4 regions of the Bacillus sp. C-3-6 genome follow, and region 1 is predicted to be linked to each of the others. Evidence: riboswitches for the same ligand, from Rfam matches in the RefSeq annotation. Region 1 holds a riboswitch; each other region holds the start of a gene.
What was found. A riboswitch is a leader RNA that binds a small molecule or an ion and turns the genes downstream of it on or off. The one in region 1 is predicted to bind S-adenosylmethionine.
Positions count from the first base shown of each region.

Region 2: it holds a riboswitch for S-adenosylmethionine, as region 1 does, so the genes downstream of both, ACW0JX_RS24435 (methionine ABC transporter ATP-binding protein) here and ACW0JX_RS01010 (MetQ/NlpA family ABC transporter substrate-binding protein) in region 1, are expected to answer to the same signal.
Region 3: it holds a riboswitch for S-adenosylmethionine, as region 1 does, so the genes downstream of both, ACW0JX_RS17060 (amino acid ABC transporter permease) here and ACW0JX_RS01010 (MetQ/NlpA family ABC transporter substrate-binding protein) in region 1, are expected to answer to the same signal.
Region 4: it holds a riboswitch for S-adenosylmethionine, as region 1 does, so the genes downstream of both, mtnW (2,3-diketo-5-methylthiopentyl-1-phosphate enolase) here and ACW0JX_RS01010 (MetQ/NlpA family ABC transporter substrate-binding protein) in region 1, are expected to answer to the same signal.

Region 1 covers NZ_CM137247.1:172,487-175,610, forward strand. Annotated here, with positions in the region: gene ACW0JX_RS01005 (methionine ABC transporter ATP-binding protein) at 1-457, opposite strand, end outside; gene ACW0JX_RS01010 (MetQ/NlpA family ABC transporter substrate-binding protein) at 470-1,282, opposite strand; SAM riboswitch class I at 1,368-1,482, opposite strand; partial or broken gene ACW0JX_RS01015 (NAD(P)-dependent alcohol dehydrogenase) at 1,562-2,469, opposite strand; gene ACW0JX_RS01020 (DUF6612 family protein) at 2,627-3,124, shown strand, end outside.
Region 2 covers NZ_CM137247.1:4,730,287-4,733,410, reverse strand. Annotated here, with positions in the region: gene ACW0JX_RS24450 (toprim domain-containing protein) at 1-283, shown strand, start outside; gene ACW0JX_RS24445 (thioredoxin family protein) at 287-595, shown strand; gene ACW0JX_RS24440 (hypothetical protein) at 748-1,092, shown strand; SAM riboswitch class I at 1,218-1,325, shown strand; gene ACW0JX_RS24435 (methionine ABC transporter ATP-binding protein) at 1,504-2,529, shown strand; gene ACW0JX_RS24430 (methionine ABC transporter permease) at 2,522-3,124, shown strand, end outside.
Region 3 covers NZ_CM137247.1:3,333,423-3,336,546, reverse strand. Annotated here, with positions in the region: gene ACW0JX_RS17065 (VanW family protein) at 1-795, shown strand, start outside; SAM riboswitch class I at 1,024-1,132, shown strand; gene ACW0JX_RS17060 (amino acid ABC transporter permease) at 1,202-1,870, shown strand; gene ACW0JX_RS17055 (amino acid ABC transporter ATP-binding protein) at 1,890-2,651, shown strand; gene ACW0JX_RS17050 (amino acid ABC transporter substrate-binding protein) at 2,663-3,124, shown strand, end outside.
Region 4 covers NZ_CM137247.1:3,850,246-3,853,369, forward strand. Annotated here, with positions in the region: gene ACW0JX_RS19610 (pyridoxal phosphate-dependent aminotransferase) at 1-1,091, shown strand, start outside; SAM riboswitch class I at 1,156-1,261, shown strand; gene mtnW (2,3-diketo-5-methylthiopentyl-1-phosphate enolase) at 1,326-2,570, shown strand; gene mtnX (2-hydroxy-3-keto-5-methylthiopentenyl-1-phosphate phosphatase) at 2,567-3,124, shown strand, end outside.

The DNA.
Region 1 (3,124 bases):
GTGCAATTGCAACGCGCTGTTTTTGACCGCCAGAAAGTTCACTTGGATAAGCATCTTTTCGATTGAAAAGATCGACAATGCGTAAATATTTTTCTACCCTTTTTTTAATTTCCACTTTTGGAATACCAGCAAGGCGTAAAGGTAATGCAATGTTTTCATAGATGCTAACAGTTTTAAGTAAATTGAATCCTTGAAAGATCATTCCGATTTTTTGTCTCGCTTTTGCTAGTTCTTTTGTCGATAACGTTGTTAAGTCTTGTTCGTTTACAATGATATTTCCTGTCGTTGGTTTTTCTAATAAATTTACACATCGAATCAATGTACTTTTACCAGCGCCACTATACCCAATGATTCCAAATACCTCGCCTTTTTCTACTTTAAGGGAAGTAGACTTAAGAGCCTCAACATTCCCTTTTTTTGTTGTAAATACTTTGGATATGTTTTTTAATTCAATCATTATCGTCAGCTCCTACCAAGATGGTAAAACTGAACCATCAAATTTTTTCTCGATAAACTCTTTTACTTCTTTAGATTGATAAGCTTTCTTTAATTTATTTACAACGGCATCATCTTTATTTTCAGTACGAACAACAACCCAGTTCACATATGGTGAATCTTTTCCTTCGCGGAAAATAGAATCTTTCGCTGGACTTAATTTTGCACCTAATGCAAAGTTTGTGTTAATTGCAGCTGCTTTCACTTCACTTAGTTGCGTTGGTAATTGAGATGCCTCTAATTCGACAATCTTTAATTTTTTTGGATTTTCAATTACATCTTTTGCAGTCGCTTTTTCTGTAGCCTTTGGATCAACTTTTAAAACCCCTGCTTTTTCAAATAATTTTAAAGCTCGAAGTTCATTCGTTGGGTCATTTGGTACAGCAATTGCATCGCCCTCTTTTAAGTCTTTTACATCTTTTATATCTTTAGAATATACGCCCATAGGGAATGTTACTGTTGAAAATACTTCAGCTAATTTCATATTGCGTTCAGCTTTAAATACATCTAAATACGATTTCGTTTGGTAGCTATTTACATCAAGGCTTTTTTCATCTAAAGATACGTTTGGCGCTACATAATCATTAAATACTTTTATGTCAATTTCCAGACCATCTTTTGCTGCAACTTCTTTTACCTTTTCAAAAATTTGTTCATGTGGTCCACCTGTTACACCGACAGTAATCTTTTTCTCGTCTAATGCTTTTACCTCTTTATCTGAAATCGCGCTACATGCGCCTAATAATAATACTGCTCCGCTTACAATGCTTAATAATACCTTTTTCATCTATAAATCCCCCTTCATATACGTTCCAAAATAAAAAGCACCTCCCAAAAATAAGAGAGGTGCCGAATAGACGAAATAGATTCCTCTCTTATCTTCCAAAACGAAAACTCGTTTTGCAGGAATTAGCACCTTAGCTTATACGTCATAAGCTCGGTTGCCGGGCATCATCGGGCCAGTCCCTCCGCCACTCTTGATAAGAGTATGTGTATGTAGTTTTGAATATGGTACTAATAGTAAATCTTACAAAAAGAATTGTCAATTATATTTTCAGAATATATTTTATTTTAAGGTAATCGAAACATTTCCTTTCTTATGGCCCATTTCTACATACGTATGGGCTTCTACAACTTCTTCTAATCGGTAAGTTCTATCAATAACAGGTTTTAGCTTTTCTGTTTCAGCTAGTTGTTTTAGTAGGTTCATATCTTCTTTACTGACCTTTGCCATCATTCCGTTCACAGATACATATTTTCCATTAGGCATTAATGCATCTGTACAAAGAGACTTTTTATATTTTCCAACTGCGTCAAATATAATATCGTAGTGATCGCCCCGCTTAGTAAAATCTTCTTTCATATAATCAATTACGTTGTCTGCCCCTAAAGCTGTTACTAAATCGAAATTCGAACTACTACAAATGGCTGTGACAGTCGCCCCGAAGTATTTAGCAAGCTGTACGGCAGCTGTCCCTACTGACCCAGAGGCGCCGTATATAAGTACTCGTTGCCCTTTTTTATCTGTCCTTTTCTAAGGAAGTGCAATGCTGAAGTTCCGCCAAAAGGAATAACGGCAGCTTCTTCATATGTCACATTGGTAGGTTTTAATGCTATTAATCCACTTTCATGCACGCATGTGTATTCCGCATAACCACCAAGGTTTAGTTCTGTTAATGCAAAAACTGGATCTCCTTTTTTAAATTGTGTTACATCTGATCCAATGTCTTCGATTTCACCGGATAACTCTACGCCAAGTATAGGTTTTCTCGGTTTTCTGAAACCTAATATGATCCGCATAGGAATCCAAAATAAGAGGGGGCTATTAAAGCCACGTATTCTACAATCTCCAGTCGATACACTTGTTGCGTGAATTTTAACTAATACTTCATTTTTCTTAGGTTTAGGCTTTTCTATATTTTGAAGCTGGAGAACATTAGGTGGTCCATACTTTGTGCAAATAATAGCTTTCATAATGACCTCCTGAAATGAGTTGTTATTATTTACATCATATTTAAACTTTTTCTCAAACATGTTGCTATATAGGAAATAAATTTAAAGAAGAATATTACGAATTATATAGATTTCATAGGAAAAGAGATGATATTATTTTTGGGAAGGAGGGGACGTTATGAAAAAATTTATTTTAATTTCAAGTTTAGTACTTGCAGTCGGTCTAGGAGTAGGGTGTAGTAATGAGAAAACAAAAAAGACTGATGAGCCGAAAAAAGAAGCTGTGCAGAAAGAAAAGGAATTAACAGCGAAGGATGTTTTCAATAAAGCGAATGAAGCTTTTAAAAACGAAGAAAATGTAACGATGACATATGATGTGGGAATAAAGGCTGAAGGAACAGAGATGAATGTAATAAAGGCCAAAATGCAATTAGAGCCGAAGCAAAAAAATTCTCGTTCTGAAATGAATGTTTCTGGTACAGAGGTTGTTGTTTATGATGTGGGTGGCAAAATTGCTGGTCAGTTGAAAAATCCTAATACGGGTGAAGTGATGTCTGTACCAGAGGAACAATTAAATGCTAACGGAATGAATGCAACTCAAGGAATGGTAGATAATTTAGAGATTCCATCGGAAATTTTAAATAAAGTGAAGATGGAGAAAAGTGGAGATAATTAT
Region 2 (3,124 bases), 670 kb from region 1:
TATTATTCGTGAACCAGTGGAAATTGTTTGTACAAATGGTACAATTGGTTTGTCGAAAATGGATGAGCTCGTTGATCAGTTTTTTGATAAGGAAGTGTATGTGCTAGTGGATGCTGATGATGCTGGAGAAAAGTTAAGGAAACAATTTCGAAAAGAATTTCCGCAAGCCGAGCATATCTATATTGATCGCTCGTACCGAGAAGTGGCAACTGCGCCATCTACACACTTAGCAAATGTATTATGGGGAGCCGACATTGACGTTTATACAGAATATTTACGGTAAGGAATGATAGAAGTGATCGATTGGACAGGAGCCGAAGCTACAGCCCTAATAGAGAATGAAGAAAAAACAGTGTTATATGTATATACTCCAATGTGTGGAACATGCCAATTAGCAAAAAAGATGTTAACAGTCGTTGAGATGACAATTGAAGGCCTCAAAATTGGGATGTTAGATTTAAATTATGCTCCGCATTTAGCGAAAGAGTATGGGATTGAAAGTGTACCTTGTTTACTTGTTTTTGAAAATGGGACACTGATGAAGAAGATATATGCATTTCATTCGGTTGAATATTTATATACGGAATTAAAGTAGGCGGCAAAATTTTTGCCGCCTCGACATATTTCTTGGGAAATATGTCGAGATGCAGGATGGATACAGTATTTGTCGAGCGAAAATAACAGGATTGCTCTTTATTGAGAGGGAATGGTATGTAATAGAAAGTGATATGAAGGATGTGATTTAGGGTGAAATTATATTCTTTGCTTCAATCATTTGTAAATTACGCTAATGGTCAATATCATTTAGAGCCGCTTTTAAGACGAGAGGAGAAAACTGTTAATTTCCGCTTTAGAGATGAAAGTTGTTCGTTACAAATTTCAAGAGATTATATAGAGCTGCTACAAGAGGAAAGAGGAACGGAACAAATCATTTGCTTAGACGAAAAGGATATAGAGCAATTGGTGAATGGAAATGTACGATTGCAAATGTTAATGAACGATGGGCGTGTACAATATTCGGGAACGTACCAAACGATGTTATTAGTGGAATCGATGTTTCATATATGTAAACCGATGTCAGTAGGTGCTTAAAATTCTGAAGTTTCATTTTTTACGAAAATTTCTGTTGACATGGTAAGTGTATATTGATACAATTCAAGTCATAAAATATAGACAATTTCATAAATTTCAAATCAGACGAAAATTGAATCTGATTTCTCTTATCAAGAGAGGTGGAGGGACTGTGCCCTGTGAAGCCCGGCAACCGTCAACTTATGTTGAAATGGTGCCAATTCCTGCAAAGCGAATGCTTTGAGAGATGAGAGAGAGGGATAATGTTGTTATATACGCATATAAACCTTTCTGCTTCTCTAAAGCAGAAAGGTTTTTTTATTGTTTGAATGTGGAGGACATTCAAATAATAAAAGTAATGATAACAGTGGACTACACGCATTAAAAATAAAAAATTGCGGAGTCGACCTAAACAAAAAAGGGGTGAACATCATGATTCTATTAGAGAATGTAAGGAAAATATATAAGGCGAAAAGCGGTGATGTCACTGCTGTAGATAACGCCAATTTAAAAATAGAAAAAGGCGAAATATTTGGTGTTATCGGATATAGCGGCGCTGGAAAAAGTTCTTTAATCAGATTGTTTAATCAGTTAGAGAAACCGACTTCTGGCCAAATTACAATTGCGAATCGTGTTATATCAGCAATTACAGGAAGTGAACTTCGTAAGGCAAGGCAAGAAATCGGAATGATTTTTCAGCATTTTAACTTACTTTGGTCACGAACTGTACGTGAAAATATAGAGTTTCCACTTGAAATTGCAGGTGTTGATAAAACGAAGAGAAGAAAACGTGTTGATGAATTAATTCATCTTGTTGGATTAGAAGGAAGAGGAGACGCGTACCCATCTCAGCTGAGCGGGGGACAAAAACAACGCGTTGGGATTGCAAGAGCATTAGCTAACAACCCACAAGTACTTTTATGTGATGAAGCAACGTCAGCTCTTGATCCAGAAACGACAGATCAAATTTTGGATTTACTATTAGACATTAATAAGCGCCTTGGTTTAACAATTGTACTCATTACACATGAGATGCACGTAATTCGAAAGATTTGTAATCGAGTGGCGGTAATGGAGAGAGGAAAGATTGTAGAAACGGGTCCAGTACTTGATGTATTCCGTAATCCGAAGCAAGATATTACGAAACGATTTGTACAGCAGTTAACAGATTCTGAAGATACAAATGAAACGATTGAAAGTTTAATTGAAAAATATCCAGATGGAAAAGTGATTCGTTTGCAGTTTATCGGTGAGGCTGTAGAAAGACCAGTGCTTCAACGATTGATGCAACGCAGTGATATAGAAGTTAGCATTTTGCAAGGAAATATCGCACAAACGAATAACGGTTCTTACGGTAGTTTAGTTGTTCATTTAAATGGTGAGGAAACAGCGATCCAGCAAGCAATAGAAGGAATTCATCAAGATCAAGTAGAGCTGGAGGTGATTGCACATGGATAAGTTACTCGCAAATGTTGATTGGAATCAAATGTTAGAAGCAACTGGTGAAACGTTATATATGACGGCAATCGCAGCTCTTGCGACATTTGTTTTAGGACTAATTTTAGGATTGTTACTTTTCATGACAGCGAAAGATAATTTATGGGAAAACAAATCAATTAATACGGTGATTGGAGCATTCGTAAATATATTCCGTTCTATACCGTTCATCATTTTAATTATTTTATTAATCCCATTCACAAAGATTCTTCTTGGAACAATTCTTGGAGCAAGTGCAGCGCTGCCAGCTTTAATTATTGGGGCGGCACCATTCTACGCGAGAATGGTTGAAATCGCACTTCGCGAAATTGATAAAGGTGTAATTGAAGCTTCAAAAGCAATGGGAGCAAAAACAAGCACAATTATTTTAAAAGTATTGATTCCAGAATCGTTACCAGCATTAGTATCTGGTATTACAGTTACGACAATTGCTTTAGTAGGCTATACAGCAATGGCGGGAGTTGTTGGTGCTGGTGGTCTTGGAACACTTGCTTACTTAGAAGGATTCCAGAGAGGGAATAACGATGTAACAATCGTTGCGACAATTTGTGTATTA
Region 3 (3,124 bases), 2.1 Mb from region 1:
GAGGCTAAAGCAGAAGTGCAAGATACTATTAGTTTAGTTGATGGTCGAACTGGTACTGAAGTGAAAAAATTAGATTTATCTGGTTTAGGCTATTTTGAAGATGAAGCGAAATTTAAAAAGTCTGTAACAAAGGTTGTTGGTGAGGTTGGAAAAAGCGTCGACAAAAAAATGGTTCCTTCACGTATAGCACCTGATGGAAGTTGGCAAGAAGGAAAACCTTCTTATGAATTAATGGAAAAAGAATTAGTAGATAAATTGTTAAATGTTGGTATGTGGGATGCTACGTATCAGTTGCCGATCGTGGAGAAAAAACCAGTCGCAACATTAAGTGATGCGCAAGGAAATGGTACGGTAATTGGTAGATATGAAACGAACTTAGGTGGTTCAACAGGTGGCCGTATTGAGAATATTCGTTTGTCAGCAGCGAGCATAAATGGAGTTGTGTTAGCAAAAGGAGACCGTTTCTCTTTTAATTCATTAATCGGTGATACAACACCAGATAAAGGATATCAATTAGGGAAAGAAATAGTTGATGGTAAATTAGTAGATGGATATGGCGGTGGTGTTTGTCAAACATCTTCAACTTTATACAATGCAGCAGATCAAGCTGGCCTGAAAATGGTGGAGAGAACTACACATTCTAAAACGGTAGGTTATGTTCCACAAGGAAGAGATGCTACAATTGCATATCCATATTTAGATTTAGTATTTGAAAATACGAATGATGCACCTGTGAAGCTTTATATGGGCATTCAGGGTGGAAAGCTAGTTGCTGAAGTACATAAAATGAGATAAGTATAATACCTTTATAAAAAAGCCATTATTTCTAAGTTTGATAGAATTAATGGCTTTTTTGTGCAATCAATATTACACCTCAAGATATAATGAACAGGAGGAAATTTAATAGGAGTAAGACAGTCTAAAAAAGCATTAAATTTAATTCATAGTTTTCTTATTGACATTATTAGTAATGGGGTGTATTCTTCATAATAACAACTAAATAAATGGAAAAATTTATTGGTTTTCTTATCAAGAGAGATGGAGGGACTGGCCCGATGAAATCTCAGCAACAGGCTGTATCAAAGTACTGTGCTAACTCCAGCGAACGCAATAGGCGTTTGAAAGATGAGGAGAAATGGATTCACATTTAACTCTTCTTATATGCGTAAGAAGAGTTTTTTGTTTAGAGAGGGGGGATAGAGTGAAGTTTGATGTAACGTATTTTTTAGAAAGTTTTCCGCAATTATTTAAATATGTATACATAACTTTAGGGATTACTGTAGTTTCAATGATTATTTCCTTCGTTATAGGGATCGGCTTGGCGATCATAACGAAAAATAAAACGAAATATTTATATTCAATTGCAAGAGTGTATATCTCTTTCTTTAGAGGAACCCCGTTATTAGTTCAATTGTTTGTTTTATATTTCGGATTACCACAAATCTTTCCGACATTTACAGTGCTTACAGCTATGCAAGCAACTTTAATTGGCCTAAGTTTAAATAATGCTGCTTATTTATCAGAGATTATTCGAGGTTCATTAAATGCTGTGGAATCAGGGCAAATGGATGCCTGTTTATCAGTTGGAATGACAAAGGCGCAAGCGATGCGACAAATTATTTTTCCGCAAGCTATTCGTGTCGCAGTACCGTCACTTGGAAATAATTTTGTTGGATTGTTAAAAGAATCTTCGTTATCTTTTGCACTTGGGGTGGCTGAAATTTTAGCACAAGCGAAAATGCTAGCGGCACAATCATATCGTTATATGGAAAGTTATTTAGCGGTAGCGATAGTATATTGGATTATTACAATCGTAATTAGCTGGGGACAGAAAAAGTTAGAAAAGAAACTTGATGCACCATATTTGTAACAGAAATGAGGTGATATATATGATTGAGATAAGAGATTTGTATAAGTCTTACAAACATAATGAAGTACTAAAAGGGATTTCACTTACTGTAAATAAGGGAGAAGTAGTAGTCATTATTGGACCTTCTGGTTCGGGTAAATCGACATTATTAAGGTGTTTAAACTTATTAGAACAACCGAATGATGGCAGTATTAGAATTGAAGATTTAGAGATTCATGCGAAGAGACTTTATAAAAAAGAAATAATACAATTGCGTCAAAAAACGGCAATGGTTTTTCAAAATTATAATTTATTTAAAAATAAAACAGCATTGCAAAATATTACAACGGCATTAACGGTTGTACAGAAAAAAAGTGAAGAAGAGGGAAAGGGAATATCGAGAAAAATATTAAAACAAGTAGGCTTAGCTGATAAAGAAGATTTTTATCCAACAATGTTATCAGGAGGGCAACAGCAAAGGATAGGGATTGCTAGGGCAATGGCTTTAAATCCCGCAGTATTATTGTTTGATGAACCGACTTCCGCACTTGATCCAGAATTGGTGAATGAGGTATTGCAAGTTATTAAAGACTTGGCAAGACAGCACATAACGATGGTTGTTGTTACACATGAAATGAATTTTGCAAAAGAGGTGGCGGATCGCGTTATATTTATGGCTGATGGCATTATTGTAGAGCAGGGAACACCAGAAGAAATTTTCCGAAACCCACAAAATGAACGTACGAAAAAGTTTTTACGACAATTGAATGCTTCAGAAGAAGGCAATCATTTCGTTATTTAGGAGGAAGAATTGTGAGGAAATCATCATTATTACTAACATTAGCATTAACAGTATCAGTTGGAGTTTTATCAGCTTGTGGTTCAAATACAGCAAGCGAAACAACAAATGAAAAAGTAGTAAAAGTTGGGACATCTGCAGGTCGTAGTCCATTTATTTTTAAAGAGGGTGAGAAAGTAAAAGGCTTTGATGCTGAAATTATTGAAGCGGCTGCTAAAAAGGCTGGGTATAAAGTAGAATGGAATGTTTCTGATTTTGAGGGATTATTTGGCTTATTAGATTCAGGACGAATTGATACAATTGCAAATGAACTATCAGTTTCTCCGGAAAGAAAAAAGAAATATGATTTTTCAATTCCGTACGTGTATTCTGGTTCTGTATTCGCGGTGAAGAAAGATAATCATACCATTAAATCGCTAGAAGATTTAAAAGGTAAGACTGTAGGTGTCGGGCTTGGTACAGCTGGAGAGCAAGAA
Region 4 (3,124 bases), 1.5 Mb from region 1:
CAGCTGGTCACGATGTTATTAATCTAGGTCAAGGTAATCCAGATCAACCAACACCGCAGCATATCGTAAAAGCTTTACAAGATGCTGCCGAAAAGACCATTCATCATAAATATCCGCCATTTCGCGGACATGAAAGCTTAAAGGAAGCCGTGACTACATTCTATAAACGTGAGTACGGCGTCGAATTAAACCCAAAAACTGAAGTTGCTATTTTGTTTGGTGGGAAGGCTGGACTAGTAGAATTACCAATTTGTTTTACAAATCCTGGTGATACAATTCTCGTTCCGGATCCAGGCTATCCAGATTATTTATCTGGGGTTGCCTTAGCAAAGGCACACTTTGAAACCATGCCGCTTATTGCAGAAAATCATTTTTTACCGGATTATAAAAAAATTGACGACTCTATCGCTGAACGGGCAAAGTTAATGTTTTTAAACTATCCAAATAACCCTACAGGTGCTACTGCATCAAAAGATTTTTTTGATACAACCATTCATTTTGCTAATAAACATAATATATTAGTTGTTCACGATTTCGCTTACGGTGCTATCGGATTTGATGGTCAAAAACCTGTTAGTTTCTTGCAAGCAGATGGTGCGAAAGATATAGGAATTGAAATTTACACGTTATCAAAAACTTTCAATATGGCTGGCTGGCGTATTGCTTTTGCAGTTGGAAATGAAAGTGTCATCGAAACCATTAACCTATTGCAAGATCATATGTATGTTAGTATTTTTGGTGCAATTCAAGATGCTGCTCGCGAAGCACTATTAAGTTCACAGTCTTGTGTAGTAGATCTTGTAAATAGTTACGAATCTCGGAGAAACGCTCTTATTTCAGCTTGTCACTCAATTGGTTGGAATGTAGACATTCCAACCGGATCATTCTTTGCATGGCTTCCTGTTCCAAAAGGATATACCTCTGAGCAATTTGCTGATATTTTACTAGAAAAAGCACATGTTGCAGTTGCTCCTGGTGTTGGATTTGGTGAACATGGCGAAGGGTATGTCCGTGTTGGTCTCTTGCATACAGAAGATAGATTACGAGAAGCCATTAATCGAATTGATAAATTAAATTTTTTCAAAAAGTAATTGACAACATGAAAAATATCTGACAAAATTCAGTTATCTTAAAAATTTAAACATTTCTAAATACTTCTTATCAAGAGCAGGTGGAGGGACGAGCCCGACGAAACCCGGCAACCGATCTACAATCGTAGACACGGTGCTAATTCTCGCAGCATTATGCTGACAGATAAGGAGCTGGTTGTAAAAAAACCTCTCCTTAGCTGAGAGGTTTTTTTATTTAACTAGGAGGTTATAACAATGAGCGGAATAATAGCGACGTATTTGATCCATGACGGTTCACATAACTTAGAAAAAAAAGCTGAGCAAATTGCACTTGGTTTAACAATTGGCTCTTGGACTCATTTGCCACACTTATTACAAGAACAATTAAAACAGCATAAAGGCAATGTCATTCATGTTGAGGAATTAGCTGAACATGAACATACGAATTCGTATTTACGTAAAAAAGTAAAACGCGGAATTATTAAAATCGAATATCCGTTATTAAACTTCAGTCCAGATTTACCAGCAATTTTAACGACTACATTTGGAAAGCTATCCCTTGATGGCGAAGTAAAATTAATTGACTTAACTTTTTCAGACGAGTTAAAAAAACATTTTCCTGGTCCAAAATTCGGGATAGATGGTATTCGAAACCTTTTACAAGTGCATGATCGTCCCCTTTTAATGAGTATTTTTAAAGGAATGATTGGACGAAATATTGGGTATTTAAAAACGCAATTACGTGATCAAGCAAGTGGTGGTGTAGATATAGTAAAAGATGATGAAATATTATTTGAAAATGCATTAACACCACTTACGAAACGCATTGTATCTGGAAAAGAAGTTTTACAATCCGTATATGAAACATACGGACATAAAACGTTATATGCCGTAAATTTAACAGGACGAACTTTTGATTTAAAAGAAAATGCGAAACGTGCAGTGCAAGCTGGAGCTGATATTCTATTATTTAACGTATTTGCTTACGGACTAGATGTACTACAATCACTTGCAGAAGATGATGAAATCCCAGTTCCTATTATGGCACACCCTGCTGTAAGTGGTGCTTATTCAGCATCTAAGTTATATGGAATTTCATCTCCATTATTACTCGGAAAGCTACTACGCTATGCTGGGGCTGACTTTTCATTATTCCCATCTCCATACGGAAGTGTTGCGCTAGAAAAAGAGGAAGCTCTTGCTATCTCAAAATATTTAACTGAAGACGATGCATTTTTCAAGAAGAGCTTTTCTGTTCCATCTGCTGGTATTCACCCTGGTTTCGTTCCCTTTATTGTACGAGATTTCGGTAAAGATGTTGTTATTAATGCTGGCGGCGGGATACATGGACATCCAAATGGAGCGCAAGGCGGTGGTAAAGCTTTCCGTACTGCAATTGATGCTACTTTGCAAAATAAACCACTCCATGAAGTAGATGACATAAATTTGCATAGTGCACTACAAATATGGGGAAATCCCTCTCATGAGGTGAAATTATGAGTATTCAAGTATTTTGTGATTTCGATGGCACGATTACAAATAATGATAACATTATGTCCATTATGGAAAAATTCGCACCACCAGAAGCTGAAGAAGTAAAGAATAGAATTTTATCACAAGAGCTATCTATTCAAGAAGGTGTTTCTCAATTATTTCGATTAATACCTACTCATCTGCACGATGAAATTATTCAATTTTTAATAGAAACTGCTGAAATTCGTAATGGTTTTCATGAATTTATACAATTTGTAAATGAAAATAACATTTCTTTTTACGTTATATCAGGTGGAATGGATTTCTTCGTCTATCCACTCTTACAAGGACTCATTCCAAAAGAGCAAATTTACTGTAATGAAACAGATTTTTCAAATGAATACATTACGGTGAATTGGCCTCATCCTTGTGATCATCATTGTCAAAATCATTGCGGATTATGTAAATCATCACTCATCCGAAAATTAAGTGATACGAATGACTTCCATATTGTGATTGGAGATTCAATTACTGATTTACAAGCTGCGAAACAAGCAGATAAAGTATTTGCTCGTGACTTC